DNA from 2 places in the Variovorax stachyos genome. Region 2 is predicted to be linked to the other one. Evidence: riboswitches for the same ligand, from Rfam matches in the RefSeq annotation. Region 2 holds a riboswitch; the other holds the start of a gene.
The links. A riboswitch is a leader RNA that binds a small molecule or an ion and turns the genes downstream of it on or off. The one in region 2 is predicted to bind glycine.
Positions count from the first base shown of each region.

Region 1 (15,758 bases), on a different contig from region 2:
CAAGGGCGACGGGCTTGCCGGCGGCCAGCAGACGGCGTTCGGCGGGCCTGACCTCGAAGGCGTCAAAGCGATGGACGGGGGACACAAGCGCCTTAGTAACGTCTAGCGATTTTTTCAGACGGTTCCAGGACATGCAAGAGCGGTCGGCGGACAGTCGGTCATCACCACCAACCCGACGGAGCAACGATGACCACAGCCTCGCATTCCCGCGATCACATCCAGACTTTGACGGCCCTCGTTCATCCGTTGACCCGCTGGCTGCGCCCTCGCGCCGCATCCGCGTCTCGGCCGGCCGCGTGGACCGTGTCACTCCAGCGGCATGAGACCCGTGCCGTGACGAACTTCGAGGGCGGAACGATCGAGTGCATCGACGGATGCATCTGGCTTACCCAGGACGGCGACTGCCGCGACGTGCTGCTGGAGGCGGGGCAGTCCCACGTGGCCGACCGCGGCGCTCGCCTGCTCGTCCATGCCATGGCGTGCTCCGCGATACGCCTGGTCGCTTCGTCTCGCGCGACATGAGCATGGACGCGAGCCGCCTCGAGCGTGACACCGCGACGCGGCATGGCAGGCGGGATTCAGTTGATGATCTCTCCCTTGCCTACGCGTACGCGCTCTGAGCTGCCGGGCATAGATCGACACAACCCGGCAGCCGCGTCAGCGCACGGCCATGCGCACAAGCCGCGCCGCCTCTTCGGCACGCGCGTCTTCCACCTCGCGCAGCACCCCGCCCAAGTCCACCGGCCCGCTCGGCCGTGCGAAGCTCCCCGTGAGCGCCGAGCCCGTGTGAAGCTCGCCGCGCTCGTAGAGGTTCCATATTTCCTCGCCGTAGCGGGTGGAAAGCAGCTCGGGCGCGAACTGGCCGAAGAAGTCCGCAAGATTCCCCACATCACGCAACAGCATCCGCCGCGCGTGGTTGTTGCCCGCGGCATCGACGGCCTGCGGCAGGTCGATGATGACCGGGCCGTCGGCGGCGAGCAGCACGTTGAACTCGGAAAGGTCGCCATGCACCACACCCGCGCACAGCATGCGGATCACCTCCATCAGCAGCGTCGCGTGGTGCAGCCGCGCGTCCTCCGGCGTGAACACGACGTCGTTGAGGCGCGGCGCGGCATCGCCGTGCTCGTCGGTGACCAGTTCCATCAGCAGCACGCCGTCGGCAAAGTTGTAGGGCTCGGGCACGCGCACGCCCGCCGCGGCCAGCCTGTAGAGCGCATCGACCTCGGCGCTTTGCCAGGCTGCTTCGGTGGCTTGCCGGCCGAACTTGGTGCCCTTGGCCATCGCGCGCTGCAGACGCGTGTTCTTGACCTTGCGGTTTTCGGTGTAGTCGACGGCCTGGCGGAAGCTGCGCTGGGTCGCTTCCTTGTAGATCTTTGCGCAGCGCGTGTGGTCCCCGCAGCGCACCACGTAGACCATCGCTTCCTTGCCGCTCATGAGCTGGCGAACGACGCTGTCGATCAATCCTTCGTCGATCAGCGTCTGTAGTCGAGGGGGTGCTTTCATGGTTCATTTTGCCTGCATGCGGGGCGGGCCCACGACGCGGAGGCCAGCTGATCCAGTCAATCCGAATCAGGAAAGGTGTCCGTGAAGGCTGCCGCAAAGGCGCGGGACCCGCTCAGGGTGAGGGAAAGGGTCGTTCGCCCAGGCACGCGCGGCATGGAAACGATCGCGTGCTCGCAGTCGTAGGTGATTTCAAGCGGAACATCATCCTCGGCCACTGCTTGCAACTCGAAGTCCCACTCGCCGTTTTCTTCGACAGCAGATGGTGCGCCGAAATTGCGACAGGCCCAACCGAGCACGGTTTCGACCTCATGGATCAGGGCGGGCAAGCGATCAGCAAGGACGGACGCCATCGCGTCGAAGCTGCAGGCGCCGGTCTCCTCGTCGGTCAATTCGAAGAGCAGGTATTCGAGTGGCATGCCTGGAGGATGCCGCAATGTCGAAAGGTCCGCTTCCGCAGATGGACGACCTTCAGGTTGAAGGAGCGTTCACCTCAGCACATGGCTCGCCAGCGACCTAGGCGGCCCCAAGCGTGAAAGCAGCAAGCTCCCAGTCTCCCGTGTTCTCGTCCCACCTGAGGACGTACAGATGCCCGTCATCTGCGTCGACCTTGAACCAGCGGTGTGCGGGCCCAAACCAGCGGTCGACGATGCCACGCACGGCAAGTCGGCGCTCACCGAGCCAGAAAGCGGATGGTTCCGGTTCACCGCGATAGCCGACGGAGCACTCCACACGAATCATCATGGCTCACGGTACAGCTGAATCTGTGGGCGCCGACCGGCTGCAGTCGGACCGTTGCTCTCTACACGCTCGCAAGAACCCTGCGCATCCGGACCAGATCCCGACGGTACTTGGTCGCCAAGGTGTTCTTCTGTGCGTCGGTGAGGATCTTTCCTGAGATCTGGAAGAACTTCCGCTCCTCTTCCCTGAGGTGATGGTGTACTTCACGGCAGAGCTTCTTGGCGCGCTCGACCCAGTTCTCGGCATGCTCCTTCGCCTTTCCCAGGTTCTCGACGCACTCATCGATTTCGTGATGCTCGGCCAACGCATGCCGCGACGAATCCAGGCCTCTGTCGTCCATCAGGATGGGCGCGTAGAGATACCGTTCTTCCGCAGCAGCGTGGGCCGCGAGCTCGATGCGCAATGCGCGGAAGGTCTCAATGGCGCGTGAGGTGCCCGGCTTGATGCGCATCAGTTGCCGGCAAAGCTTGCGCTGAAGCTCATGACTTTCGCGCAAGGCTTCGTAGATGTTTTCCATATTCTGGTTGAGTTGTTCTGGATGCTTGGTGCTGCCACGGTTTGGCGGAGGACAGTCATTTGCGACGCTGAAATCGCTGGTACGAAGCCATCAACGGGGTTGCTGACGAACCATGGAGCAAGACCGACAACGCCACCGCAAGCAGCACGCTGTCCGTCAGCGCCTGCAGTTGCGACGCAGGCGCTCCGTGGTTGACTGCGTAGGCCAGGTAATAGAGCGATCCGACGCCGCGGATTCCGAACCAGGCGCCGAGCCGCCGTTGCATTGGGGTCCAATGGACGGCGAAAGTCGTGAGATAGACCGAGAGCGGTCTCGCCACGAAGATCAAGATGCCTGCAAGCATGAAGTTTGTCGTCGTCAACATATCGCGCGCGAGCAAACTGCCGATAACGAGCATGGCGGCGAGCTCGACGAACCGTTCGAGTTCCTTCGCGAAGTCAAGCACCAAACGGGTCATCTTGCCCGCCGTCCTGGCTGCAGAAGTAGTCGGCGCCACGCCGGACGTTCGCGCATCCGAAGCTGCGTCTTCGACGGCAGGATCCTCGTTGGCTACGACGCTTTCAACATCGCGCATACCCAAGCCCGCCACGAACACTGCCAGGAAGCCATAAACGGAAGCTTGAAGCGCGATGCCATACGTTAGTGCAATCAGGCCGAGTGCAAGGAAACTCTCCATGCCGAGCGCTTGCTGCTTCCTTTGCCGCAGGAACATCACCAGGCGCGTGAACCCCGCACCGCACAGCCAGCCCACGGCCAAACCGCCGCCAATCGCCCACAGCACGTCGGCACCAAGCCATCTCATGCCTAGCGGGCCGAGCTCTCGGGCACCAAGAAGGCCGAGTGCGAGCATGACGAACGGAAAGGCGGCCCCGTCGTTGAGCCCGCCTTCGGCGGTCAGCCCGAAGCGCAGCTCATCGCGGTCCTTCTCATGCCTGACTCTTACCTCCGAAGCAAGCACGGGGTCGGTAGGCGCCAGGATCGCCGCCAGGAGCAAGGCCGTGCCCAACGCCAACTCGAGGATGACACCGGCAACGGTCATGACTGCGATCGTCAGCGTCATGGCCACGGTCGCTAGCAGAACAGGCGCTATCCAGGTGGCGTCGAAGACCCGGATCTGTAGCCGCAATCCCACTGCGAACAGCGAGATCAGGACGGCGATCTCGGCGATGACTTCGATCAGATGGGCGTCCCGCGCGAGGCTCAGGTCGAGGAACCCGAAGCCTTCGGGACCTGCGACGTAGCCAATCAGCATGTACAAGGCCGCTGCGCTGATCGGCAGCGCTCGCACCAGCGTACTGCCCAGCCCCATCAGGATGAGCAGCCCGCCGATGAAAAGGCACCAGGTGGCAAACGCCATGATTGTGAGTTGTTGCAGGTGATTCGACCACCGAAACAGCAGCAAGTCCAACCGGGCGGCCGAAGGCGTGTTCCCTTTTCAACTAGACGAATGCTCGAACCCTGCGCACAGTGTTGAGATCGGATGCAGCAACTGAAGGCGCATGCTCGAGGGGCATACCCGGCGTTGGTGGTTTTCACCGGCGGGGGAGCATGGAAGGAGCCGGGTACATGTTCGTCCTTTCCCTCATCCTGGTGCTGCCGTTTGCGTCGCTTGTAGTGATGCCCTTGTCCTTGTGTCTCGCTCGCGCTGGTGCAGCGACAGTTGCGCTGATGGCCGGAGCTGGGGTCGTCTCAGCACTCGCTCTTGGCGCCTTGAGAGCCGCATTTCCTTCGAACGAATGGGGTCGCACGCATCGCCTTGAAGCGTTGTCGGCACTGCGCTCTCAGTTGGCGTCATAGCGACTATCGTGTTCTGTGCCTTCGCTCTTGGAGCTCGGATGCCTCTCTGGCGCTTCCCACGGCGCGTGTTGGAGAAATCAGAGACGGTATAGCCTGAAGACAGCATGCGGCCAGAAGCCCACCTTCGCGCAATGGCCTCACAGGAGAACCTGGAGCACAGCAAAGAACATGAACATCAACATGCTTGCACGCAAAGCCGCAAAACCGGGCGGTCCAGCAGCCTATGGCGGCGCCGTTGAAGTCGAAGACATGATTCGCTTCGTGCTGCTTCACGGCGAAGCGGCTGCTGATGAAATCGAAAGGCTTTCTAGCCAGCATGGCTGGCTTATGGATGGAATGGTGCTACCAGACGGCATCCTTGTGCGACCAATGGGCCGCTGGGCTCAGACGTGCGTTGCCTTTGGCCGAGGCGGTGTGGTTGCCCTGCGACCGCAACTTGACGACCAAACTCGGCGCGTTTTGCGGCCGCCTTCCTTGCTCACGTCGCCAGCGTGGAGAGCGTGGAACTACTGGTGGACTATTGCAAGAGAGTGAGCTGGCCTGAGGCTGATTCCGAGCATCCCGGTTGGAAGGCCAAGGCGTCCTTGAACCGGCTGTTGAGCAGACGTTTCAGCCGCTGCAACCGAAAGATGCTATGTAGGACTGGCCAAATCGGCTTGGAGAGCTAAAACCGCATTTCCGATTCTCTGTTGCGAAGGAGTATGGAAATGACGACGACCCGAACAGTCCTACGAGGCAAGGATACCGCCGAAGGCGGCGATCTGTACATGAGCTTCGAGCTCGGCGACAAGCATTGGCAGATGAGCATCGGCGATAGCCGGCGCCGCGTGAGCCGCTATACCGTCGGCGCCGGCGATACAGCTGCCGTGGCCGATTGCATCGTCAAGGCCGGGGCGCGGCTGCGTACCGGCGCTCAGGCGCGAGTGCACAGCTGCTACGAAGCTGGGCGTGACGGTTGGTGGCTGCATCGCTGGCTGAGCGAGTTGGGCGTCGACAACATCGTGGTCGATGCGGCAAGCATCGAGGTCAATCGGCGCGCACGGCGAGCCAAGACCGATCGGCTCGATGCGGACAAGCTGTTGGCGATGCTCATTCGCCACCACGCGGGCGAGCACGTCTGGTCGGTGCAGCGCGAACCGAGCAGCGAGGACGAAGACGCACGCCGTGTGCACCGTGAATTGCAACGGCTTACTCACGAGCGCATCGCGCATACGAACCGCATCGGTTCGCTGTTGGTGCTCCACAACCTGCGGCCGAGGATCGTCATCGGCGGACGCGACTGGGCGGCGTGGTGGGACCGTCATCGCGATCAGGTGCCGCCGATGCTGCGTGCGGAAATCGAGCGGGAGGGGGCACGCCTGAAGCTGGTCAAGGAGCAAGTCAGAGCGGTCGAAGCTGCGCGCTGCAAGGACCTGGCCGAGGGCAAGCAGCCGCTGGTCGCGCACCTCGCGCGACTGCGTGCGATCGGACCTAAGGGCGCCTGGGTACTGGTGAAAGAAGTGTTCGGCTGGCGGCACTTCGCCAACCGGCGCGAACTCGCAGGCAGCCTGGGCTTGGTGCCCACACCGTATGCCAGCGGCGACAGCGAGATCGAGCAGGGCATCAGCAAGGCAGGCAACAGGCGAGTGCGAGGCCTGCTGGTAGAGCTGGCTTGGAGCTGGGTACGCCTACAGCCCGGCAGCGCGCTCACGCAGTGGTTCAATCGGCGCTTCGCCGGCGCGGGCAAGCGCATGCGCCGTGTGGGGATCGTGGCCCTGGCGCGGCGACTGGTCATCGCACTGGTGGCGCTACCTGCAGGACGGCGAGATCCCGGCGGGCGCGCACCTGAAACCCGCCGTGGCTCACGCTTGAGCAACCAGAGTCACACGGTACACACCGCCAACATCATGATCACAGGTCGACGCGCCCGTAACGTCCGCGGGTCGCCACATGGCGACCGTCCTCAAAGAAGGGGCGCGCCGGTAACCGGGGATTGCCAGCGCATCTGGCGCGCATGCTGCATGTGGTGTCGGACTCCAGTGTCCTGCACGGATAGAAGCTTGTTCGAGCACCGACTCGGACCTCCAATAGTCCCTGACCTCGGATCACGATGAATGTCGCATCCCCCCGGCACTTCGACAGGCTGCTACGAACAGGTCCCGCCATGACCGTCATGCCTTGACAAACCAGTCCTCATAGAAGCGGACATCCGCAGCACCGACGCAATAATCGGCGATGCCTTCAATCTCCGTTGGGCCACTTCCCGCTGAATGCCTGTTCGACGAAACCTTGCACATCACGGTGCATGGGTTGACGCCCGGTCAACAGATAACGTTGCGGGTCTTGAGCGCTGGGGCAGCAGGAACCGTGCTTGCTTCGCAAGCGACATTTCACGCAGCCGCTACCGGCGACGTTGACCTCACCCGCGATGCCCCCGCGTCTGGTGATTACACAGGCGTGGACGCCATGGGCCTGTTCTGGTCTCGCTCGCCGCAGCCGGCATCAGAGGTGCCGCTGCCAATACAGTGCGCGGACGACCCCATGACCATTGCACTTGTCGTCGAAAGCGAGTCTTCGGAGGCGATAACGCACAGCATCCGCAGACGCTACTACGACGATTCTGTAGCGGTGCGCAAGGTGCACGAAGCGGGACTTCTGGGAACGTTGTTCGAGCCTCGAGCACTTGGCCGTCATCCCGCGGTTCTGGTTGTGGGTGGCTCAGGAGGCGGGGTGCGGTGGTCTGAGGAAATGGCCGCCTTGCTGGCATCACATGGCTACGTGGCGCTGGCGCTCGCTTACTTTGGCGTAGATGGGCTACCGCCCACGCTAGACCGTATTCCGCTGGAGTACTTCGACAAGGCCCTCGCGTGGCTGGCACAGCAAGAGAAGGTCGAACGCAATCGCATCGCCGTGTCGGGTGCATCCAGAGGCGGAGAATTGGCGCTTCTCTTGGGCGCGACGTTTCCCGCAATCCGGGCTGTGGTGGCATACGTTGCCAGCGGCATTGTCTGGCCCGCCTATCCGCCGAGCGGGCACTCGGCTTGGACACTTGATGGCAAGGAAGTGCCGCATGCCGACGTCATGCCTCTTGAAGAGTGGAACCTCGCCGTTTCGCAAGGTCTTGTCAAACCCGATAGCTTTGACTGGTACTTCATCCCACTGCAGGATAGTGCTGTCGTTGACGCTGCCTCTATCCGCGTGGAGAACATCAATGGGCCTGTGCTCCTGATCAGCGCCCAGGACGACCAAATCTGGCCATCCGCTGCGTTGACCGAGTTCGCCGTAGCTCGCTTTGAGCGGAAGGGTTTCCATCACCCTGTCGAACACCTGTCTTACGCTGACGCCGGCCACAGTCTGGGCTGGCCGCATGTGTCCACCATGTCGACGCGATTCAAGCATCCTGTGTCCGGTGAAGAACAGGACCTCGGTGGCTCGCCAGCCGGCACGGCTCATGCGCGTGAGGACTCTTGGCGGAAGATGCTGGCTTTTTTGCGGGATAGCCTTTAAGCGGCGCCACTCTTCAGCAAGGAGCCGACTTACGTCATCGTCGTGAATCCAGCGGGTACGGCGCCATCGCTGCGGCGCGTGGGGCTGCGCTGCGCGATGGTGCAAACTTGCGCTCGTCCACTGCAAACGATCTGGCAGACCCCCATGATTTCAGTCCATCTTCACGGTCAGCGCTTCCAGGTCCGTGCCGCGGCCATCGTGCTCGATGCCGGTCACCTGCTCGTGCATCGTGCGCCGGGCGATGCGTACTGGGCACTGCCGGGCGGCCGCGTCGAGGTCGGCGAAGCCGCATCGGCGACGGTCGTGCGCGAGATGAGGGAAGAACTTGGCGAAGCGGTGGAATGCGGCCCCCTCGTCCATGTCGCCGAGAACTTCTTCGACCTTGCGGGCCAGCGCAACCACGAGATCGGGTTCTATTTCCGCGTCGCGCTCGATCCGCACTCGAGCGTGCTCGACAAGGGGCGAGTCCACCACGGCATCGAGAGCCACCTGAAGTTGGAGTTCCGCTGGTTTGCGCTCGCGGAGCTCGCGTCGATCAACCTGCGGCCGACTTTTCTGGCGGCCTCGCTGCTGGCCGATCCGCTGGTGTTCTCGCATGCGGTGCAGCGCGAGTACGCATGAGGCCCGAGCGCTGTAACGGTGCTGACACCGCAGCACTCTCCAATGCAGGGCACCCCACACTCCCAGGAGCTCCCATGTCGTTTCCTTCCCGCCGCGGCTTCCTGCGCGGCTCGACCTCGGTTGCCGCGCTCTCGTTCATCGGCACGCTGCAGGCGTTGCAGGCCCGCAACGTCGATGCCGCGATCGCGGGCGATGGCGCCAGCGGCAGCACCGGTCTGGTCGCAAGCCCCTACGGTCCGGTCGCGCCGGTGCTCGACGAAGCCACGGGCCTGCCGCTGCTGCAGCTGCCCGAAGGCTTTGCCTACCGCTCCTACGGCTGGACCGGTGACCTGATGCGCAACGGCCAGCCCTGCCCGGGCAACCATGACGGCATGGCCGTGATCGCGTCCTACGGCCGCGGCAGCAGCGTCGACGTGGTGCTGGTGCGCAACCATGAGCGCGGCCAGTCGACCACGCCGATCCATGCGCCCGCGATGTACGACGCCGTGGCGAGCAGCGTCGACGGACGCTTCGCGGGCGGCGGCACCACCAACCTGCGGTTCAAGGGGCGCCAGTGGATAGGCATGGAGCCGAGCCTCGGCGGCACCCTCACGAACTGCGCCGGCGGACCCACGCCCTGGGGCACCTGGCTCAGCTGCGAAGAGACCGGCAGCAATCTCGAGCCGCAGGGCGGCAAGAAGCACGGCTACGTGTTCGAGGTGCGCGCCAATGCGGCCGAGACCACGGGCAAGCCGATCGTCGCGATGGGCCGCTTCAGCCATGAGGCCGTGGCGGTCGATCCGAAGACGCGCTTCGCCTACCTCACCGAGGACAGCCGCAACAAGTCGGGCTTCTATCGCTTCGTGCCTGCCGATGCGAGCGGCCGCCCCGGCAGCTACGAGGCCGGCGGCAGGCTGCAGATGGCCAAAGTGGTCGGCCGGCCCAACGCCGACCTCAATGTAGCCTCGACCGGCGACACGCACCGCCTCGAGTGGGTCGACATCGCTGATCCCGATGCGAACCCGGTAGCAATTGCGCTGCCTGGCTTTGCGGGCACCACGGCCGTGGCCGGACCGTTCGCGCAGGGCTGGGCCCAGGGCGGCCTGCGCATGGCGCGCGGCGAAGGCATCTGGTATCACGAGGGTAAGCTCTTCATCGTGGATACCGCGACGGGCGTGAACGCCGCGGGCGCGGGCGGCAACGGCGAAGGCGCGGTGTGGGAGTACGACCTCGCGACGGGCCTGCTCAAGGCCGTGTTCGTCTCGCTCGACGCGGTGGCCGCCAACAACCCCGACAACATCACGATCAGCCCGCGCGGCGGCGTGCTGCTTTGCGAGGACGGCGGCGGCGTCGATGAGGGCCATGGCCGCGTCGAGCGCCTGGTCGGCCTGACACGCGACGGTGCGAGCTTCGTGTTCGCGCGCCACAACGTGGTGCTCGGCGCCGACCAGATCGCATCGGCCGGCAAGACCGTCGCGCCGGGCGACTACCGCGGCAGCGAGTTCTGCGGTGCCTGCTTCGACCCGGCCGGCAAGGTGCTGTTCGTCAATGTGCAGTCACCGGGCATCACGTTCGCGATCTGGGGGCCCTGGGCACGCGGGCCGCTCTGACAAACAGATGCCATGGGCAAGGTGAACAAGGCGCCGCAGTTGTTCGAGGAGGCCCCAACGGCACCATGAGTCTGGCAGAAGGGCGAGCAAGCTTCCGAGCGTTCGGAGCCAGTGACAAGTCGGCTCTCCTGCATGTGCGGCGGCCCTACGCGCATGAGCTGCCCTGACGGTTTGCGGCCACTTCGCGCCATTCGTGGCCGACAGCTTTGGTGCTCAAGCAAACCCGTCGACGAGGGCCCGCGCGCCGGGGAGTGCGCCGTTTGATTTCCGCCAGACCACAGTGAGGTTGTTTGCCGGCATTGGTACGGCCTCCTCCAGCGCAAGGCCTTCATTGCCCGCGACTTCCGCCACCTTGTCGATGTCGCGCACGCCCCAGAGCGGATTCCTTGCGCGTAGGCTCGCGTCGAACGCTTCATTGCTCTGCGACGTATGCGCGCCGCCGCGCATGTACGGGCCGTAGGTCACAAGCACGCCGCCGGCGGGCAGGATCCTGCCGGCGCCCGCCATCAACGCGAGCGTGGCCTCCCACGGGGAGATGTGAATCACGTTGATGCACACGACCGCGTCGGCCGCGGATACCGGCCAGGGATGCTTCGTGACATCGATGGCGAGGGGCGGCTTTACGTTCGACAGGTTGGCTTTGGCCACCCACGCCTCGATGGAAGCATGGCGCTCCACGTCCATCTCGCTGGGCTGGAAAGTGAGGGCGGGCAAAGCCCTGGCGAAGTGCGCCACGTGCTGCCCGGTGCCGCTGCCGATCTCGAGCACGAGGCCGCGTGGCGGCAATACGCGCGCAAGTACCTCGAGGATCGGCTGCTTATTGCGCTCGGCGGAGGGGGCGGTCTCGCGTGAGTCCATGCGGCGATGTTAAGCCTCAAGTCGTGCTCGGCGACTCAATCGCTCCGTCTGCTGCCTGCCGATGGGTGGTCTCCGCTGCGGGACTTCCTTCAGGTGCCTGTGGGCGGGTTCGGCCGGCAGCTTTGCAGCAAAGACACTGCCGACAAGGCCTTCGCTCCGAGTTTGCGCTCGAGCTCTAGGGATGGTCTGCAAAACAGGCCCGAGCCTTGCATGATCTGAGCTCATGATTTCCAAGCGCGTGACTTCCCTGAATCAGCTCGGCCTGGGCCTGAACCTGTCAACGAAGAGAACGCGCAAGCGCGAGTTCCTCGATGAGATGGATCGGGTGGTGCCCTGGAGCGCGCTGGTGCAGATCATCGAGCCGCACAGCCCGCGGGCCAGCCGGTTCGGAGTTCGAGCCGTTCATTCCGTTGATTGCTTCCGGCCCGAATGCTTCGATGTTCGAACGCATCGCCACCGAGAAGGTCATTCAGGCAGGTGAGATGGTCATTCTCGACCTCGGAGCGGTGGTGGAGGGCTACACCGCTGACCTCGGCCGCACGGTGATCTGCGGCGGAGAACCCACTGCGAAGCAGCGTGAGATCTACCAGGCGACGTACCTCGCCCTGCAGGAGGCGAAGAAGATGATCCGTCCAGGCGTGACTGGCAAGGCGATTGATGCGCGCGCCCGGGAAGTCATCGCCGACAGCGGCTGGGGCGATTACGTCTACACCGACAACACAGGGCACCAGCTTGGCTACGGACTGCACGGCGAGCCGCTTGTCGATCGCCGCGTGGACTTCGTGGTCGAGGAAAACATGGTCATGTGCCTCGAGCCCCGCATCGTGCTGCCTGACCAGCCGGAAGTCGGTGGCGCGCATCTCGAGGACGTCGTCGTAGTCACGTCGAACGGCTGCGAACAACTCAACACGACGCCGTACGACGCACGCCTGCTTGCCTGATTCTGGAAATCCGCACCGGAGAGCTCAATGACTCGAAGCTCGCTGAACCGCCGCCACTTCACCACCACCTTCGGTGCGGCAGTCGTGGCGACAGCCATGCCCGGAATCGCGCGCGCCCAGAGCGACAAGCCGCTGCAAATCATCGTCGGCTATCCGCCGGGCGGCAGCACGGACACCTTCGCACGCCTGCTCTCGCAGCCGCTCCAGGGAGTCCTCAATCGCAGCGTGGTCGTTCGCAACCAGCCGGGAGCAGGTGGGCAGATCGCAGCCTCGGCGCTGCTGCGCGAAGGTGCGGACGGCTCTGCCGTGCTCGCCATCAACCAGCCTGACCTCAACCTCGCCATCGCGCGCGGGAATGCCGGGTTCAAGTCGAGCGACTTCCGGGTCATCATGGCCGACCTGCACGAGCCCCGCGTGTTCCTGGTCAAGAACGATTCGGGTATTCCGAACTTCGTCAAGTTCGTCGAGCAGGCAAGGGTAAAGCCCGGGAAGCTCTCCATCTCGGTGGCGGGCGGGACTGCTCAGGATGTAATGGCGAAGTGGCTGATCGACAAGCTCAAGATCGACGTGCTCGTCGTCAACTACAAGGGCGGCGCGGAAGCGGTCAATGCGCTGCTGGCTGGCGATGTCACGGCCAACCTCGGCGATGACTACGTGCGGTCAAGTCTGCGTCCCAAGACCACGGCACTCTTCATCGGCTCGGACAAGAAGAGTCCCCGTTGGCCAGAGGCGGACACCTTGCGGAGCCAGCTGAACGCGCTTGGCGTCGCAATGCCATCCCCTGAGTTTCTGAGTCGCTACGGCGTCTATGTTGTCTCTGCCGCCTTCGCGCAGAAGAACCCGAAGGGATACCAGGAGCTGCAGCAGGCGATTCTGAAGGCTCGCACCGGGCAAGTCTTCACGGACTACATCAAGACCAACAATCTTGCTGACCTGTCGCTTGGTGAGCCCGGCGAGCAGTACGAGCGGGTCTTCGCAGCGGAGATGCAGGAGATCGAACGCATGACGAAGTAGCCTGACTTCACTTTCCGGCAACATTGCCGGCGTGATCTCGGGAGAGTCCGGCAGGCGAAGAGATTCCCTGCCGGCGCCGAAGGAGCAACCGCCCCGGAAACTCTCAGGCCCCAGGACCAGAATCACGACGAACTCTGAAGATTGGCCGGTGGCGATCGTCGCCCGGCCCGCCGAAGGAGCAAGCGCGGCCTCGCAACTGGCAGCGCGAATCTCTCAGGTTCCAGACAGAGGGGGTGTCTCGCACGCGGGCGCGTGTGGGTCCCACACCTTTCGACGACCTGGAACCTGGCTATGCACACTCCCTCGATTGCCGTTATTGGCGGCGGCATCACCGGCGTTACGACCGCCTACGCGCTCATCAAGCGCGGCTACGCTGTCTCTCTGTACGAGCGCCATCGCTATGCCGCGATGGAAACCTCCTTTGCGAACGGCGGTCAGCTCTCCGCCTCGAACGCGGAGGTCTGGAAGCATCCATCAACTCTCCTGAAAGGGTTGAACTGGATGTTGAAGGCCGATGCACCACTCCTCCTGAATCCTGCGCCGACGTGGCACAAGCTCAGCTGGTTCGCCGGGTTCATCGCGCAGCTGCCTCGCTACGAGCGAAACACGATCCAGACGGCGCGCCTCGCGGTGGCGGCGCGCGAGCATCTGTTCAAGTGCGCGGCCGACGAAGGCATCCGCTTCGATGCGCTGCACCGCTGGATCCTGCACATCTATCGCGACAAGCACGGCTTCGAGCATGCCGGCCGCGTCAGTGAGCTTCTGGCGCAAGGTGGCTTGCGGCGGCGCGCTGTCACTCCGCAGGAGATCCGGGCCATCGAGCCGACGCTTGCTGGGACGTACTACGGCGGCTACTACACCGAGAGCGATGCAAGCGGCGACATTCATCTCTACACCACGGGATTGGCCAGCGCATGCGAGCGGCTCGGGGCACGCCTGCACTTGGGGAATGATGTCGACAGACTCACCCGCTCGAAAGATGGCGTGCAGTCATGCTGGCAAACGGCGATTCGCGCAGTCACGACGCCGTGGTCGTGTGCGCTGGCATCGCGAGCCGGGCGCTCGCGGCACAGTTGGGCGACCGCATCAACATTTATCCCGTCAAGGGATATTCGATCACGGTGAACCTCCGCGACGTCGCCAGTCGGGCCGCGGCGCCGACGGTGAGCCTGCTGGACGACGAAACGAAGCTGGTCGCCAGTCGCCTTGGCGAGGATCGGTTCCGCGTCGCAGGTACCGCGGAGTTCAACGGGGCCAACCGCGACATCCGGACTGAATCCGACCGCTGGTCGACTGGGTCGAGCACTGCTTCCCCGAAATGAATACGAGCAGCGTGCTTCCTTGGGCGGGACTTCGCCCAATGACACCCAGCATGCTTCCGAGGGTCGGCCGCGGCCGATACCCGGGCGTCTTCTACAACACGGGACACGGCCACTTGGGTTGGACTTTGTCGGCGGCTACGGCAGAAATGGTCGCGGACGCCGTTGTCTCCGGGCTGCCCTCGGGCGAGCGCACGCAGGTGAGAGGGGGCCAATGAGGTCGAGCGGGCCGTTGCATTTGCTCAGGCGTCGCCGACGCCGACCCGGACAGCTTTCCGTGCGTCAGTCCTCGCGCGCAGGCATCGCTTCGAAGCCAGGCAGCGTCCGAAGCAACGCAGTCATCGACTTGGCCGCAAATTTCGGTATGTCGGCTATGTCCACCCACCTGAACTGGTCGACCTCCGGCGTCATGGCGCCGGTGCGGTGGTGAGGGAAAAAGCTCACGCACTTGCAGGCCGTGATGTCGCATTGGTCGGTGTGAACCAATGCCCTGAACAGGTGGAGGTCCTTGCGGGAGTGATAGGGCATGACGCCGAGCTCCTCCATCTCCGCCGCAGCCAGGTCGATTCCGGTTTCCTCCTGGACCTCGCGAATGGCCGCCTCGCGCGGGGACTCACCTTCTTCCCCTCCGCCCTTCGGGATGTCCCAGTGTCTCTGCCCCGTGGCGTGTGCCAATAGCAGCTGGCCATGCTCATTGAGGATCAGAACGCCATAGGAAGTCGTTTTCATGGCAGGGCCGCGAAACCGAGCTACGCTGCCTTTCGCTCGGAGGTGCTCTTCTTCGCTGCCGCACGCCTGGGCGCAGACTTCTTCGCGGGAGCAGTCTTGGCAGCAAGCTTTTTCGCGGCCTTGCCATTCGCCTTCGAGCCGCCCTTCAAGCTCCTCTGCAGCAGCTCGGTGAGGTCGATGACGTTGGAGCTTTCCTGCGGCGCTTCCTCTTCCGGCTCGATGACGGTTTCCGTCTTGCCCGCCTTCGCCTTCTTTTCGACCAGCTTCATCACCTGGTGCCGGAACTCGTCCTTGAAATCTTCCGGGTCCCACTTGCCGGACATCTCGGCGATCAGCTGCTTGGCCATCTTCATCTCTGCGGCGCTGACGGTCTTTCGCCCCGCGGGCGGAAGGTCGAGCGACTCCAGCGTCTTGACTTCGTCACCCCAACGCAGCAGGTTCAAGACCAGGGCCGGGCCCGAGGGCACCAGTGCGGCAAGGTGCTGTTTGGTGGCAATCACCACCTTGGCAAGCGCGATTTTTCCCGTGTCGATGAGGGCCTCGCGCAAGAGCGCATAGACCTTGTCGCTCTTGTTGACGGGTGTCACGTAATAGGGCCGCTCCAGGAAGATGAACGGCATTTCGGCGCCATCGATGAAGCGCTCGA
Region 1 is NZ_JBLFFN010000008.1:230,998-246,755, forward strand. It holds gene ACMGEZ_RS17310 (winged helix-turn-helix domain-containing tetratricopeptide repeat protein) at 1-133, opposite strand, end outside; gene ACMGEZ_RS17315 (DUF2917 domain-containing protein) at 187-522, shown strand; gene ACMGEZ_RS17320 (PA4780 family RIO1-like protein kinase) at 658-1,503, opposite strand; gene ACMGEZ_RS17325 (hypothetical protein) at 1,560-1,919, opposite strand; gene ACMGEZ_RS17330 (hypothetical protein) at 2,017-2,244, opposite strand; gene ACMGEZ_RS17335 (hemerythrin domain-containing protein) at 2,303-2,758, opposite strand; gene ACMGEZ_RS17340 (cation:proton antiporter domain-containing protein) at 2,814-4,115, opposite strand; gene ACMGEZ_RS17345 (hypothetical protein) at 4,724-5,089, shown strand; partial or broken gene ACMGEZ_RS17350 (IS110 family RNA-guided transposase) at 5,263-6,406, shown strand; gene ACMGEZ_RS17355 (acyl-CoA thioesterase/bile acid-CoA:amino acid N-acyltransferase family protein) at 6,770-8,041, shown strand; gene ACMGEZ_RS17360 (NUDIX hydrolase) at 8,186-8,662, shown strand; gene ACMGEZ_RS17365 (PhoX family protein) at 8,737-10,251, shown strand; gene ACMGEZ_RS17370 (CPCC family cysteine-rich protein) at 10,248-10,418, shown strand; gene ACMGEZ_RS17375 (DUF938 domain-containing protein) at 10,465-11,109, opposite strand; partial or broken gene ACMGEZ_RS17380 (IS5/IS1182 family transposase) at 11,357-11,488, shown strand; gene ACMGEZ_RS17385 (M24 family metallopeptidase) at 11,547-12,050, shown strand; gene ACMGEZ_RS17390 (tripartite tricarboxylate transporter substrate-binding protein) at 12,147-13,064, shown strand; glycine riboswitch at 13,093-13,193, shown strand; partial or broken gene ACMGEZ_RS17395 (D-amino acid dehydrogenase) at 13,356-14,601, shown strand; gene ACMGEZ_RS17400 (NUDIX hydrolase) at 14,666-15,112, opposite strand; gene ku (non-homologous end joining protein Ku) at 15,133-15,758, opposite strand, start outside.
Region 1: another riboswitch for glycine. It lies ahead of ACMGEZ_RS17395 (D-amino acid dehydrogenase); the one in region 2 lies ahead of gcvT (glycine cleavage system aminomethyltransferase GcvT).

Region 2 (15,758 bases):
GCAGGCAGTGAAGACCAGGCGCAGCAGGTCGTCGCCCACGTCGTCGTCGAGCGCGGCATCGACCGCATCGGCAAAATCGGCGGCCGCCATCGCGTGCTGCGCATCGATTTCGCGGCCGATCTCGTCCTCCTTGCTCGCATGCAGCTTGCGCCGGCGCAGCAGATCCAGGGCGCGGTGCTTGGCGGCCTGCATGAGCCAGGCGGCGGGGTTGTCGGGCACGCCCTCGCGGGGCCATTGCTCCAACGCGGCGACCAGCGCGTCCTGCGCCAGTTCCTCGGCGACGCCGACATCGCGCACCATCCGCGCGAGCGCGCCGATGATCTTGGCCGACTCGATGCGCCAGACGGCGTTGATGGTGCGGTGGATGTCCGCGTCGCTCATACAGTCACAGTCGCCTTCAGGAATTCCTGCGAAGCGCCTCGGCTTCGTCACTGTCGAGGTAGGCGGCCGGGACGGGCTGGGCGAAGTAGTCCATGGTCAGCTCCTCGCCCGCGGCGATCGCGCGGCTGGTGCGCATCTGGCGCCCATCTTCGTCGATGCTCACGTTGGGACTGCCGCTGTGGTTGATGTAGCCGTAGCTGCTGCGCAGCGGGCGCACCAGCAGCAAGGTAGGGCTGAGGGCGTTCCATTCCAGCGCGTCGATGACGGCCGGGTGGCGCGTCACGTCGACGACCTGGCCGTCCAGGACGCACAACAGCTCGCCGGCGGCGAAGTCGCGCACGGCGAAGATGCCGCGGCCCTGGATGGAGCTCGTGCGCAGCTCGACGCCGTCGATGGTCTGGATGAAGGGGACGCCGCCCAGCAGGCGGTCGGCGAAAAGGTCGATGTCGCGTGTGGCCATGTCGAGTGCCGCCTCAGCCTGCCACGGGATGGATCTCGACCTCGGGTCGTGCCTGTGCGAAAGGGTAGCGCCGGACCCAGTCGATGGCTTCGTCCATGGAGTCGGCCTGGATCAGCCAGAAGCCGGCGACCAGTTCCTTGGTCTCGGCAAAGGGCCCGTCCATCACGCTGGTCTTGCCGCCGCCCACGCGCACGCGCGTGCCTCGCGCGGTGGAGCGCAGGCCATCGGCCGCGAGCAGAAGACCATCGCGCACGCCTTCGTCGTTGCGCCGGGCCATGGCCGCGAGCTTCGCGGGATCGCTGGGCGCCTCGGCCTCGGTGTCGGCATCGGACTTGACCAGGATCAGGAAGCGCGGTCGGGTCGCGGCAGCAGAGGGATCGACACCGGCCAATCCGCCCGCGCAGCCGGTCTCGCGGATCTCGAACCCGGCCTGCGCATGGCCGGCCGCATCGCGCAGCCACTCGGCTGCTGCCAGCCTGGACTCGGCCTCGACGATGCTGAGGCCGGCAATCCGCCTCGGGCCGGCGCAGGGTTCGGCTGCGGGCCCGGCGTCGGTGAAGTGGATGCGCGTGCCGGTGGCATCGGCTTTCAAAGGCGCGTGTTCGTGCAGCGTGATGCCGCGCGAAAGAGGGGGAACCAGGCCGGCCTCGCTGGAGGTTCCGGCCTGGTGCAGGATCACGAATCTCATCCGATGCAGTCCTCGGCTGGCTGAAGGGACTGCAAGGATATAGCGTCGCGATCAGCGCCGAAGCGGCAACAGCTGGCGCAGCTTCTCGTCGCGCAGGAAGAGCCCGCCCCAGGCCATGAGCCCGATGTAGGCGCCGAAGAGCAGATGGCTGAACAGCGGGCTGCCGACCCGCAGATGGGTTGCGATCGCGCCGCCCAGCAGGCCAGTCAGCAGGATTGCACCCAACAGCGCGGTACGCGGCCACGCATAGAGCAGGGCGATGGCGAGTGTCAGCACGCCCAGGCCAAAGCCCAGGCCGGGCTGGTAGCCCAGCTGCACCAGGGTCTCGCCGACTACGGGCAGCTCGACCACCTTGATCAGGCCGTCGAAGAGCAGGAACAGCACGACGAGCCCGCTGAGCACTCGGCCGGCCCATCGGGCTGGACCGGCAGTCGGCGCGGGAGCGGGGTAAGGGGCGGTGGCTTGCATCACGTGCTCCTCAGCGTTGGCCCGTGCTGCGCTTTTCGGCCGCGTCGCGCAGCCACTCTTCGTGCTTGCGCATCTCCGGCGTGAACTCGGCGCCGAAGTCCTCGGCCTCGTAGACCTGCCGGATCTCGATCTCGACATTGCCGCCGCCGTCGATCGTCGGCCAGCGCTTGACCCACTCGATGGCTTCCGCCCTGGATTTCACCTGGATGATGCTGAAGCCGGCGACCAGCTCCTTGGCCTCGGTGAAGGGGCCGTCGATCACCGTCGGCCTGCCGTTGCTGAACTTGACGCGCGCCCCCTTGACGCTGGGCTGCAGGCCCATGCCGTCGAGCATCACGCCCGCCTTGATCATCTCCTCGTTGTACCTGAGCATGTCGGTGACCAGCTGCTCGGTCGGCATCACGCCGGCTTCGGTGTCCTTGTCGGCTTTGCGAATAACCACGAATTTCATTGTCGAATCTCCGTCAGAAAGGATGGGCGCTCAGGACTTGCGATTCTTTTCCGCTTCGGCCATGAGCCGCTTTTCCTGCTCGCGCAGCTCGGGCGTGAACTCGGCGCCGAAATCCTCCATCTCGAAGACCTGGCGCAGCTCGACCTCTTCGCCGTCGGTAAAAGGCGCGCGCTTGAGCCATTCGATGGCCTCGTCCCTGGAGCGCACCTGCCAGAGCCAGTAGCCGGCGATCAGCTCCTTGGTCTCGCTGAAGGGACCGTCGATCACGGTGCGGTTCTTGCCGTCGAAGCGCACGCGCGCCCCCTTGGAACTGGGCTGCAGGCCTTCGCCGGCCAGCATCACGCCGGCTTTCACGAGCTCCTCGTTGTAGTTGCCCATGTCGGTGAGCATCTTCTCGGTCGGCATCACGCCGGCTTCCGAATCCTTGTTGGCTTTCACAATGACCATGAATCGCATGTCGTATCTCCTGAAGGTTGGGTGGGCGAGCTTCCGGAATGAGGCTCTACATGGACGTCGAAGGAGGGCGGTGCCGATCGACACCGGAGTTGTAAGGATTTGCAACGGCATCCGGCAAAGGCGACGGCGCGGCAGGCGCCAATGCGCGCGTCAGCCGGCGAGACGCCGAACGATGCCCGGCACTTCCCCCGCCAGCTCGCGTGCCAGATAGCCCAGCGGCCCCACGCGCCGGCCCAGGTTCTTGCCCGCGCGGGCATGCACCACCACGCCCCAGGCGGCCGCCTGCTCGGGCGGCAGCCCGCGTGCCGCGAAACCGCCCATCAGACCGGCCAGCACATCGCCGGAACCCGATGTGGCGAGTCCGAGCGAACCGCCGTCGAAGCGCCAGGCGCGGCGTTGCGGCGTCGCGATCGTGGTGCTCGCGCCCTTGAGCACGACGCAGGCGTTCCAGCGAACGGCGGCCTCGCAAGCGACCGCCAGCGCTTCCTGGGCGATGGCCTCCTTGGGCAGACCCGACAAGTGCGCCATCTCGCCCGCGTGCGGGGTCAGCACTACCGGCTGGTCGAAGGCGCATTCGGTCGCCACCGACATCGCTATCGAATCCAGCAGCACGGTGCACTCCCGGAAAAGCGGCAGCAGCCGCCGCACGAAAGCCATGCTGCCGCGCTCGTCGCTCAGGCCAGGTCCGACCACCACGGCCCCCACCCGCCCAGCAAGCGGAGCCAGCGCCTCGCAGCCGCGGGAGGCGATGCCGCCACCCCGCGTCTCGGGCAGGGCGATGACGCGCGATTCCGGCACCAGGAGCGCCAGGCCCGGCGCCACGGAGGCAGGGCTGGCGATGGTGAGCTTGCCCGCGCCGGCCCGCAGCGCGGCGGTGCTGGCGAGCAGCGCCGCGCCGGGCAGCTCTGCGCTGCCCGCGATCACCAGCACCCGGCCACGCGCCTCCTTGTCGGCATCCGGGCCGGGATCGGGCAGCGGCCAGTGCGCCAGCGATGCTTCGGTCAGGGCTGCGGCACGAGGCACGGCCATCAGGGCTTGGGAGCGGCGGGCTGGTCGGGCGCGCGGGTCACCGGCGCGGCGGCTTCGCGCAGCGGCGCGAGGAAGTTCAAGAGGTCGAGCTGCAGCACCTCGTCTTCGTCGCCGCGGCGCTCCGCGCGGTAGGAGGTGATGGCGCAATTGGGCACGTCGCCCTGCCGGTCGATCTCGAGGATCTGCTTCTCGTCCAGGTGTTCGATCAGGTAGCGCAGGCAGTTGACGATGACCTGGTGCGCCACCACCAGCACGCGCTGGCCTGCGTACTCGCGCGTCACCATCTCGAGCAGGCTGCGCAGGCGCAGGATCACGTCGCACCAGCTCTCGCCGCCGGGCGGGCGGAAGTAGAACTTGCCCACGTGCAGGCGCTGCGCATCGAGCTCGGGATGCTTCTGGCGGATGCCCAGCTTGGTCAGCCGGTCGAGGATGCCGAATTCCTTCTCCCGCAGGCGCTCGTCCATGCGCAGCTTCATCCTGTCGCCGGACAGGCCGCCATGCTGGGCGACGAGTTCCGCGGTGGCGCGGGCGCGCACATAGGGGGAGCAGAGGATCACCTCGGGCTTCTCGTCGGCGGGCAGTCGGGCGAACCAGTTGCCGAGCGCAATCGACTGCTCGATGCCCAGTTCGGAGAGCGGCACGTCGATGTCGCGCCATGCCAGCTCGATCAGCGGGAGGCCGCCCGCTTCAGCCGCGTCGCGCGCGACATTGCCGGCGCTTTGACCGTGGCGCACGATCCAGAGGGTTTGGGGCCAGTTCGAGTGCATGGGCGAGGGCCATCGTAGAAAGCCCTCGCCGCGCGCCTCGTAGGCAAAGGCCTATTTCGGCCGAGGCCCGCCCGGCGTCATCACACGTAGTCGGCGACCGGCACGCAGCTGCAGAACAGGTTGCGGTCGCCGTAGACGTTGTCGACGCGGCCCACCGGCGGCCAGTACTTGGCGTCCTTCACCGAGGCGATCGGGAAGGCGCCGAGCTCGCGCGAGTAGGGTCGGGTCCATTCGCTGCCCAGCAGGCTGTCGGCCGTGTGCGGCGCGTTCTTCAGCGGGTTGTCCTCGCGCGCCCAGATGCCTTCCTCGATGCGCCGGATCTCGCCGCGGATCGCGATCATCGCGTCGATGAAGCGATCGAGCTCTGCGAGCGGCTCGCTCTCGGTCGGCTCGACCATCAGCGTGCCGGGCACCGGGAAGCTCAGCGTGGGCGCGTGAAAGCCGTAGTCGATGAGGCGCTTGGCCACGTCCTCGGCGGTCACGCCGCTGCTGTCCTTGAGCGGGCGCAGGTCCAGGATGCATTCGTGCGCCACGTGGCCGTTCGGGCTGGCGTAGAGGGTGGGGTAGTGTTCCTTGAGGCGAGCGCTGATGTAGTTGGCGCTGAGGATCGCGGTCTCGGTCGCGGCCTGCAGGCCTTCCGCACCCATCATGCGGCAGTACATCCAGCTGATCGGCAGCACCGCCGCGTTGCCCAGCGGCGCGGCGGACACGGCGCCGACGCCGTTCGAGGGAAGGCCGCCGCTCACGTGGCCGGGCAGGAAGGGCACCAGGTCCTCGACCACGCACACCGGCCCCACGCCGGGCCCGCCACCGCCGTGCGGGATGCAGAAGGTCTTGTGCAGGTTGAGATGGCTCACGTCGCCGCCGAACTCGCCGGGCGCCGCCACGCCGACCAGCGCATTCATGTTGGCGCCGTCCACGTACACGCGGCCGCCGTGGGCATGCACGATCTCGCAGAGCTCCTTGACGCGGGTCTCGAACACGCCGTGGGTGCTGGGATAGGTGATCATCACCGCGGCCAGGTCGTCGCGGTGCTGCTCGCAGGCGCGCGCCAGGTCGTCCATGTCCACGTTGCCCTGTGCGTCGCAGGCGGTCACCACGACCTTCATGCCCACCATCTGCGCGCTCGCGGGATTGGTGCCGTGGGCGGAAGAGGGGATCAGGCAGACGTTGCGGTGGCCGTGGCCCTGGGCCTCGTGGTAGGCCTTGATCGCCAACAGGCCGGCGTATTCGCCCTGCGAGCCGGCATTGGGCTGCAGGCTGATGCCCGCATAGCCGGTGGCCTCGCACAGCCAGGCGCGCAGCTGCGCGTCGAGCTCGGCATAGCCGCGCAGCTGCTCGGCCGGCGCGAAGGGATGGATGTTCGCGAACTCGGGCCAGGTGATGGGGATCATCTCGCTGGTCGCGTTGAGCTTCATGGTGCAGCTGCCCAGCGGGATCATGCTGCGGTCCAGCGCCAGGTCCTTGTCGGAGAGGCTGCGGATGTAGCGCAGCATCGCGGTCTCGCTCTTGTGGGTGTTGAACACCGGGTGCGCGAGGAAGGCGCTGCTGCGGCGCAGGTCTTGCGGGATGCGCGCGCCGACCGTGGCCGAGAGCTCCTCGAAGCGCGGCATCGGCGTGCCGGTGGGCACGAACAGGGCCCACAGCGTCTCGATGTCGGCACGCGTGCTGGTCTCGTCCAGCGAGATGCCCAGGTGCTGCTGCAGCCCCTGGCGCAGGTTGACGGAGGCGGCCTGGGCCTTGTCCAGGATCTTCGGCGTGTCGTCGCCGGTCAGGACGGTGAGCGTGTCGAAAGCGGTGGCGTTGGCGAGTTCGCGGCCCATCTGCTCGAGGCCTTGCGCCAGGATCGCAGTGAGGGCGGCCACGCGCTGGGCGATGCGCGTCAGCCCGTCGGGCCCGTGGTAGACCGCGTACATGCTCGCGACCACGGCCGGCAGCACCTGCGCGGTGCAGATGTTGGAGGTGGCCTTTTCGCGGCGGATGTGCTGCTCGCGCGTCTGCAGCGCCAGCCGGTAGGCGGGCCGGCCGTGCGTGTCGACGCTGACGCCGACCAGCCGGCCGGGCAGGGAGCGCTTGAACTCGTCGCGGCAGGCCAGGTAGGCCGCATGCGGGCCGCCGTTGCACAAGGGCATGCCGAAGCGCTGCGTCGTGCCGCAGACGATGTCGGCGTCCCATTCGCCGGGCGGCGCCAGCAGCGTGAGCGCCAGCAGGTCGGCCGCCACGCAGAACGCGGCGTCGCACGCGTGGGCATGGCCGGCCAGCGGGCGCAGGTCGTGCACGTGGCCGGTGGTGGAGGGGTATTGCGCCAGCGCGCCGAAGAAGTCGCCGCTCGCCATCAGGTGCGGCAGGGTCTCGGAAACCGTGCTGACCCTGACCTCGATGCCCAGCGGCGCGGCGCGCGTCCGGATGACCTCGATGGTCTGCGGATGGCAATCGCCCGAGACGAGGAACACGTTGCTCTTGCTCTTGACGCTGCGGCGCGCCAGCGTCATCGCCTCCGCCGCGGCGGTGGCCTCGTCGAGCATCGACGCGTTGGCAATGGCCATGCCGGTCAGGTCGCAGACCATGGTCTGGAAGTTGAGCAGCGCCTCCATGCGCCCCTGCGAGATCTCGGCCTGGTAGGGCGTGTACGCCGTGTACCAGGCCGGGTTCTCCAGCACGTTGCGCAGGATCACGCCCGGCGTGTGGGTGCCGTAGTAGCCCTGGCCGATGAAGTTCCTCGCCACCTTGTTCTTCGCCGCGATGCCGCGCAGCTCGGCCAGCGCGCCGGCTTCGGTGACCGGCGCGGGCAGGCGCATCGGATGGCTGCGGCGGATGGCCGGCGGCACGATGCCGTCGATCAGCTCGGCGCGCGTCTTCGAGCCGACCGCGGCGAGCATGCGCGCCTCGTCCTCGGCCTCGATGCCGATGTGGCGGGCGATGAATTCGCCCGCGTTCTCGAGATCCGCAAGGGTGGGCAGGGAAGGCAGGGGTGACTTCGGCATGGAATGGTGAACAAGGATGACAGGATCGGAAAACCTTGGGTGTGTGCTTTCAGGCTTCGTCGGCGAACTTGTCGTAGGCGGTCTTGTCGAGCAGTGCGTCGAGCTGCGCGGGCTCGGTGAGCTTCATCTTGAAGAACCAGCCTTCGCCTTCGGGCGCGCTGTTGGCCAGCGAGGGATCGGCGCGCAGCGCCTCGTTGACCTCGGTGATCTCGCCGGCGACGGGCATGAACACGTCGGCAGCGGCCTTGACCGACTCGACCACGCCGGCGACCTCGCCCTGGGCATAGCCCTGGCCGACCTGCGGCAGGTCGACGAAGACCACGTCGCCCAGCGCGTCCTGCGCATGCAGCGTGATGCCGACGGTGGCGGTGTCGCCCTCGGCTTTCACCCACTCGTGGTCCTTGGTGTACTTGATGCTCATGGAATGGCTCCTGGGGAAGGGAAAGAAAGGAAGGGCAAAGATAAGGAAGACGCGAAGAAGCGCTAGCCGCGGTAGTAGCGCGCCGGCACGAAGGGAAGGGTACTGACCTCCATCGGCACCGGCTTGCCGCGCACGATGGCCTGCAGGCGGGTGCCGGGCGCGGCGTAGGCGAGGGCGACATAGCCCATCGCGACGGGCCGGTCGACCGTGGGGCCCAGCAGGCCGCTGGTCACCTGGCCGATGGGCAGGCCCTCGAAGGACTCGAGCAGCGTGCCGTCGCGCACCGGTACGCGCTCCAGCGCCACCAGGCCGACGCGCTTGCGCTTGAGCGTCTCGTGGTCGACATGGCCGGCGCTGCCGGTGTCGGCGGTGAGCTGCGCCAGCACGCGGGCCGCGCCCGGAAAGCCGCCCTCGCGCGCGCCCCCGCTGCGCCGCACCTTCTGGATCGCCCAGTTCAGCGAGGCCTCGACCGGGGTAGTGGTGGTGTCGATGTCGTTGCCGTAGAGGCACAGCCCGGCTTCCAGCCGCAGCGAATTGCGTGCCCCCAGGCCGATGGGCTGCACCTCCGGCTGCGCCAGCAGCAGCCGGGCCAGTGCCTCCGCATCGCGGGCAGCGACGGAGATTTCGAACCCGTCCTCGCCGGTGTAGCCGCTGCGGGTGGCGAAGGCCGCAATGCCACCGATCTGCACCGCGCCGCCGGTCATGAAGACGAAGCGCTCGATACCGGGCGACAGGCGGGCCAGCACAGCCGCGGCCCAAGGCCCCTGCAGCGCGAGCAGGGCCTGATCGGGCAGAGGCTGCACCTGGCAGCGCTGGCCGATCTTCGCCTGGATGTGCGCGATGTCGTCGGCCTTGCAGGCGCCGTTGACGATCACGGAAATCGAATCGTGGCCCTCGTTGAAGAACATCAGGTCGTCGAGGATGCCGCCCTCGTCGTTCAGCAGCAGGCCGTAGCGTTGCTTGCCGGGCGCCAGGCCGATCACGTCGACCGGCATCAGGGTTTCGAAGGCGGCAGCGGCCTCCGCCCCGACCAGGCGCAGCTGGCCCATGTGCGAGATGTCGAACAGGCCGGCGGCCGTGCGCGTGTGCTTGTGCTCGGCCATCAGGCCGGCGGGATATTGCACCGGCATCGAATAGCCGGCGAAGGGCACCATGCGGGCGCCGAGCTCGAGGTGCAGGTCGTACAGCGGGGTCTTTTGCAGATCGTCGGAAGCGGAGGCCAAGGCACTCTCCATCAGGGGCAGTCCGGATCCATGGCAGTCAAGCCATGGGCCACCCCTGCTGTCCGCTTTACCTGAGAGATTCGCCCCACGATCGGGGTTTGCTCCTTCGGTGGGCGGCATGCGCCGCCTCTCTCCAGCAAGGAAACGCCCGGATAGTCGGGCGCCTCGTCAGTCCTTTTGCCTGAGCGTTCGGGCCTTTCGTTCGATGGGCCCTGCGCCTTCGGCGGCCCCGCGCTGCGGGGCTCTCTCCTGACTCGGAAGAGTGTAAGGGAAACAAGGCTTGGCGAGCTACGACCGCTCCAGCCGCAGCCGGCGCAACAGGAATTTCTCCCACAGCTTGTCGGAGAGGAACTGCAGGGAGCGCCGGATGTGCTCGCGCGCGTTGCGGGCGTCGTAGGGCGAGCGGATGTCGGCGCCGAGCTGGCGCGCGCGCAGGCTCAGCATGTGCTCCGACAGGCAGCAGCGCGCCTTCATGCGCAGGTCCTCGAAGTTGTCCGGGCCGAGCGGGCTGGCCTTGTGCCATTCGTGGTCCCACTTGAAGCGGCGCTTCTTTTGCACGCCCTGGCCGTCGTCGCTGATGAGCCAGGCGGACACGAAATCGACATAGGCCTCGCCCACATGGTCGCGGAACACGCCCCGCCCTGGCTCGAAGCGCTCGTTGACCAGCGAATCCAGCAGCGCGTTGCCGGGCGATAGCGTGCCCAGCCGATGGCGCAGCGTGTCGTTCATCGCGAAGCAGTAGGTCGACACCCATTCGAGCAGCGGCCCCATGGGGGTCATGGTCGAGCGCGGGAAGTCGTTGATCTCGCCGAACAACCACGGGCCCGGGTGCAGCGCGAGCTTGCGGATCTCGCCGCCGAAGCGCTCCAGCCGGCGCTCGCTCCAGGCGTGGTTGAGGGCAACCGTGTCGTTCGAGAAGAGCCACACATCGGGCTGCTCGCCGCGAGCGAGCAGGGTCTCGATGCCGCTGTCCCAGCCGGAGAACTCCCGGTTGCTGTTGTCGCCGGGGACCACCAGGCCCTGCTCGGAGGCCGTGCCGGCTGCGCTTTCGGCAGGCCTGGCGCGCGCGTTGTCGACGATCACGCTCGAGAAGCGGTCGCCGTCCTGGGCCAGGCGGGTTCGGAGCTTTTCCAGCACCTGGAGCGAACGGTCGCGGTGCTGGTCGCCAAATTCCAAGTGAACGAAACCGTAGCTTGTCATTACCTGCAGGGGGAGAGAAGAAAAATGGTCGCAGCCGCGCAAAAATGTTACCGCTTCAATGCGGCGAACGGCGGCGGTGGCCGCGAGTAGCGGCTGCACCGCCTCAGAGCCTATTCAAAAAGCGGGGGTTTCGCCTGTCAGCGAAGACGCCGTGTCGCCATCCGCGCTGTAACCCCTTGTTCAGTGCACGGCCTGCTCGGCCGGCAGCAGGCGCAGGATGCGCTCGCGGATCGAGGCCGCGCGCTCGACACCGGCCAGCTTCTCGATCTCCCCCAGCATCGCCTCGGCCACCGACAGCATCGATTCCCGGTCGCGCGCCTCGCGCAGCGTCTCGCGGAATCGCCCGGCTACCGCCGGATCGCGGCGCACGAACATGCGCTCGCACAGGTCGAACAGGAACATGCGCGTGGTGGCCAGCGAACGCTTGCCGTCGAAGGTGTCGGCCGAAACCGCCGGCGGCCGGGTGCTCGCGGGTGGCTGTTCTGCCGGCGACGGAGCGGTCGCCAGCAGGTAGCCTTCGCGCACGAGATGAAGCGCCACGCGGCCGGCCTCGTCGCGGCCGCCGAAGAGCTCGCCGAAATCGGTGACCGAGCGCTGGCCGTCGGCCATGAGCAGCAGGGCGCGCTCGCGCTGGCCCAGGGTACGGCGGCCAGGCAGGAGCTCCTGGCGCGCTTTCTCGGTCTTGATGAGGAACATGGCGGATGCTGTGGCGTTCGGGATCGAACGCCGCAGGATCGGCCTGGCGCGTGACAGCGCGGTGAAACGCGAGGGCTCAGGCAGCCAGGCGTGAACTACTTCGCATAAACGAGATCGCGCAGTCCCAGCGAAATGCCCGGCACGTAGGTGATGACCATCAGGCAAGCCAGGATCACCAGCACGAAGGGCACCAGGTGCGTGACGATGCGGTCCAGCGAGATGCGCGCCACCGTGCAGGCCGCGAACAGGTTGACGCCGAACGGCGGCGTGATCATGCCCAGCGCCAGGTTGACCACCATCACCAGCCCGAAGTGCACCGGGTCGATGCCGAAGTGCATGGCGACGGGCGCGAGGATCGGCGCCAGCACGATGATGGCCGCGCTGGTCTCGATGAACATTCCGATGATGAAGAGCGCCGCGTTGACGCCGAGCAGGAACATGGCCGGCGACTGCAGCACGGCCTGCAGCCAGTGGCCGATGGCCTCCGGCACGCCGGCACGCGTGATCAGGAAGGCGAACAGCCCTGCGTTCGCGATGATGAACATGATCACCGACGACGAGATCACCGATTTGCGCAGCACCGCATAGAGTTGCGGCAGCTTGATCTCGCGGTAGATCAGCATGCCGACCACGAGCGCGTAGAGCACGGCCACGGCCGAGGCCTCGGTGGGCGTGAAGATGCCGCCGTAGATGCCGCCGAGGATGATCACCGGCATCAGCAGCGCCCAGCCCGCTCGCCAGGTGGCCACGCCCACGCCCAGGCGGCCATCGCCGTCGTTCTTGCCCCAGCCCTTGAACTTGCAGTAGACGTAGACGAAGGCCATCAGCGCGAGGCTGATCAGGATGCCCGGGCCGAAGCCGGCGATGAACAGCTCGCCGATCGAGACCTCGGCGCTCACGCCGTAGAGGATCATCGGGATCGAGGGCGGGATGATCACGCCCAGCTCCGCGCTCGTGGCCTGCAGCGCTGCCGCATAGCTGGTCGGGTAGCCGTGCTTGATCAGCGCCGGGATCAGGATGGCGCCGATGGCGAACGTGGTGGCCACCGAGGAGCCCGACACCGCGGCGAAGATCATGCAGGTCAGCACGCAGGTCATGGGCAGGCCGCCCTGCACGCCGCCCACCAGGCTCTTGGCGAACTCCACCAGGCGGCGCGAGATGCCGCCGGTCTCCATCAGGTTGCCGGCGAGGATGAAGAAGGGGATGGCGGCGAGCGGAAACTTGTTGATCGCATTGAACATCTCCTTGACGGAGATCAGCATGTTCGCGTTCGAGGCCTGGATGCCGACGATGGACGCCAGGCCGATCGAGACGGCGACGGAGATGGTGAGCGCGAAGCACACCACCATCGTGGTGACCATCACAGGAGTCATAGGGCCCCCACGCTTGTCACTTCGTGTACTGCGCTGCCCCCCAAGGGGGCGTTCGCGCCTTCGGGCGGCCGGGCGGCGCTCATTGCGCTGTCTCCAGTTCCTGCCGTTGCGGATCGAGCAGGTTGCCGACGATGCCGATCACACTGAACAAGCCGCCCACGGGCATCGCCACATAAGCCCAGAACATCGAGATCGATTCGAGTCCCGCCATCGACTGCACGCCACCGCGCTTGGCATAGTCCCAGCCCCACCAGACGATGACGGCGATCAGCGTCAGCGCCGCAAGGCACACCAGCCAGTCGAGCACGCGCCGCATCTTCGGCGGGCTCCAGCGGTACAGCACGTCGACACTGACCATCGCGCCCTGGCGGAAGGCGGTGGGAATGCCCAGGAAGACCATCCAGATCAGGCTCACCCGGATCAGGATCTCCGACCATTCGGCCGGCTGCTCGAGCACGAAGCGGGTGACGATCTGGAACACGCCGAGCGCCGAGGCGATCACCAGCATGAGGCAGGCGACGGCCATGGACAGCGAACTGGTCCATTGGTCGAGCCGAAGGAAGGCGGATTTCATGAGCGATGCATGCGAGAGGTCAAAAAAAGAGCGCCCGCGAGCCGGTGCTGCGCGGGCGCGCGCCGCGAGTCATCGCGGCCGGAAGCTCACTGGAAATTGCGGATCTTGTCGATGTTGGCCTTGCCGAACTGCTTCTCGAACTCGGCGTTGACCGGCGCCAGCGTGCTGACGAACTTCGCCTTGTCCACGTTCTCGACCACGGTCATGCCCTGGGCACGCAGTTCCTTCACGCCATTGGCGTCGTCCTGGTCGACCCGGTCGCGGTTCGCCTTCACCGCCACCTTGGCGGCCTCGAGGAAGGCGGTCTTGTCGGCCGCGCTGAGCTTGTCGAAGGACGCCTTGTTCATCAGGAAGATGCACGGCGAGTAGACATGGCCGGTCAGCGAAAGGTGCTTCTGCACCTGCGAGAACTTGGCCGCCATGATCACCGACAGCGGGTTCTCCTGGCCATCGACCGTGCCCTGCTGCAGCGCCGTGAACACTTCGGGGAACGCCATCGGCGTGGTGATGATGCCCAGGCCCTTGTACGCCGCGATGTGCACCGGGTTCTCCATGGTGCGCATCTTCAGGCCCTTGAGGTCTTCCGGCGCCTTGACGTCGCGCTTGCTGTTGGTCATGTGGCGGAAGCCGTTCTCGGCCCAGGCCAGGGCCTTGAAGCCCTTGGCGTCGAACTTGGTCAGCAGTTCCTGGCCGATCGGGCCGTCGAGCACCGCGCGCGCGTGGGCCTTGTCACGGAACAGGAAGGGCACGTCCAGGATCTTGGTCTCGGGCACGAAGTTGGGCACGGGGCCGGTGGAGGAGAAGGCCAGCTCCTGGGTGCCGAGCTGCACCGCCTCGATCGATTCGCGTTCGCCGCCCAGCGAGCCGTTGTAGAAGGTCTCGATCTTGTAGCGGCCATTCGTGCGCGCCGCCACTTCCTTTGCGAAGGTGTCGATGGCCACGCCCTGGTGCGAGTTCTGCGCCGTCGAGATGCTGATTTTCATGGCGGTCTGCGCGAAGGCCGCACAGGCCATACCGAGGCCGAGGACGAGGCCGGCGGCCAGTCGGTTCAACTTCATGGGGAGTCTCCTGTCGATGTGACGTTTGATGTGATGTTTCGCAAACGTATGACTATGCATTAGTCGGCAACTTCACAGCGTCGGGATTTTCACGGACGTAGTCGCGGATCACATCCTCGAAGCTGGCATCGGGCAAAAGGCCCAGGCCGCGCGCGCGCCGCGCCTCGATGCGGCCCGGCCAGGTCTTCACGATGCGCTGGATCGCCGGATCCGGCGCGCGGTCGAGCAGGGCGGTCGCGGCCGGCCCGGCCACGCGCTCTAGCGCCGCAACCATGTCGCCCACGGTGAGGCCCAGCGAGGGCAGGTTGAGCGCCGTGCGCGGGCCCCATTGCGCATCGCTCGCCTCGGCGGCGCGGACGATGCCTTCGATGGTGCGGGCCGGCGACGCCAGCGCCACCGGCGTCTCGTCGGGCACGGGGCAGGCGGCGCGGACGCCGGCGAGCGGCTCCCGGATCATGCCGCTGAAGAAGCCCGAGGCCGCGCCGTTGGGGCGGCCCGGGCGCACGCTCACCGTCATCAGCCGCACGCTGCGGCCCCGGATGAAGCCCTTGCGCGTGTAGTCGGCCACCAACTGCTCGCCGATGAACTTCTGGATGCCGTAGCTGGTCTGCGGCGTCGGCAGGGTGTTGTCGTCGATGACTTCGGGCAGCGGCTGCTCGGGCGAGTTGCCGAAGACCGCGAGCGAACTCGAGAACACCAGCACCGGCGCGGTGCCGGCGGCGCGCAGGCGCTCGAGCAGGGCGTTGGTGGCGCCGAAGTTGCTTCGCATGCCGAGGTCGAAGTCGGCCTCGCACTCGCCGCTGACGGCCGCGGCCAGGTGGAAGACGGCGTCGGCATCGGCCCAGTAGGCGGCGCCGGCATCGGCCAGCTGTGCGTTGAGATCGCCGACGACGGCTGCGATGCGCGGGTCTGTCGCGAGATCGGCCGGGGGCGCGGCGCGGTCGACGAGGGTGATGCGCTCGATGGTCCTGGGCGCGGCGCCGGCCAGTGCGAGGCTGCCTTGCGCGAGCAGCGTTCGGGCCAGGCGGGCGCCGAGAAAACCGGCGCCGCCGGTGATGACGATATGCATGGTGTCTCCTTGGGATGTTCAGTCTATCTCCGCCTTGCTCCCTCTTACGAAGGGGAAGGCGCAGTTCGAGGTTCGACGTTCGGGTTCGGGTTCGGGTTCAACGTTCGGGTTCGACGTGCGGGGCGGGCCGAGGGCGGCGGGTGGCCGACTCCGTTCATGTCCCCCGGCGGCCTGCGGCCGCCTCCTCCTTTACTTCACTGCGTCGGCCACCCGCCACCCTCGGCCTGGACGCGGCGGAGGTGTCCAACCGCGCAATATCCGCGACGCTTCGCGGCCCGCTGGCTTGTTTGGCTCCTTCGGCCCTCGAACACCGGCAACGTTCGCAGGATCAGGCCGGTGGGGCGCGCTGCGTAGCGAAGTAAAGGGGGAGGCGGCCGCAGGCCGCCGGAGGACATGAGCGGAGCAGCGCGCCCCGCCGGCCTGATCCCGCCCACGACCTGGGCAGCTCCGAAACCGCCAA
Region 2 is NZ_JBLFFN010000003.1:161,485-177,242, reverse strand. It holds gene ACMGEZ_RS06975 (RNA polymerase sigma factor) at 1-381, opposite strand, end outside; gene ACMGEZ_RS06970 (SET domain-containing protein-lysine N-methyltransferase) at 398-841, opposite strand; gene ACMGEZ_RS06965 (YciI family protein) at 855-1,529, opposite strand; gene ACMGEZ_RS06960 (DoxX family protein) at 1,581-1,997, opposite strand; gene ACMGEZ_RS06955 (YciI family protein) at 2,008-2,448, opposite strand; gene ACMGEZ_RS06950 (YciI family protein) at 2,479-2,904, opposite strand; gene ACMGEZ_RS06945 (NAD(P)H-hydrate dehydratase) at 3,055-3,933, opposite strand; gene ACMGEZ_RS06940 (histidine phosphatase family protein) at 3,933-4,700, opposite strand; gene gcvP (aminomethyl-transferring glycine dehydrogenase) at 4,781-7,684, opposite strand; gene gcvH (glycine cleavage system protein GcvH) at 7,734-8,105, opposite strand; gene gcvT (glycine cleavage system aminomethyltransferase GcvT) at 8,168-9,340, opposite strand; glycine riboswitch at 9,377-9,475, opposite strand; glycine riboswitch at 9,488-9,590, opposite strand; gene ACMGEZ_RS06920 (hypothetical protein) at 9,617-10,504, opposite strand; gene ACMGEZ_RS06915 (hypothetical protein) at 10,709-11,224, opposite strand; gene ACMGEZ_RS06910 (TRAP transporter large permease) at 11,320-12,597, opposite strand; gene ACMGEZ_RS06905 (TRAP transporter small permease) at 12,677-13,171, opposite strand; gene ACMGEZ_RS06900 (TRAP transporter substrate-binding protein) at 13,258-14,229, opposite strand; gene denD (D-erythronate dehydrogenase) at 14,282-15,298, opposite strand.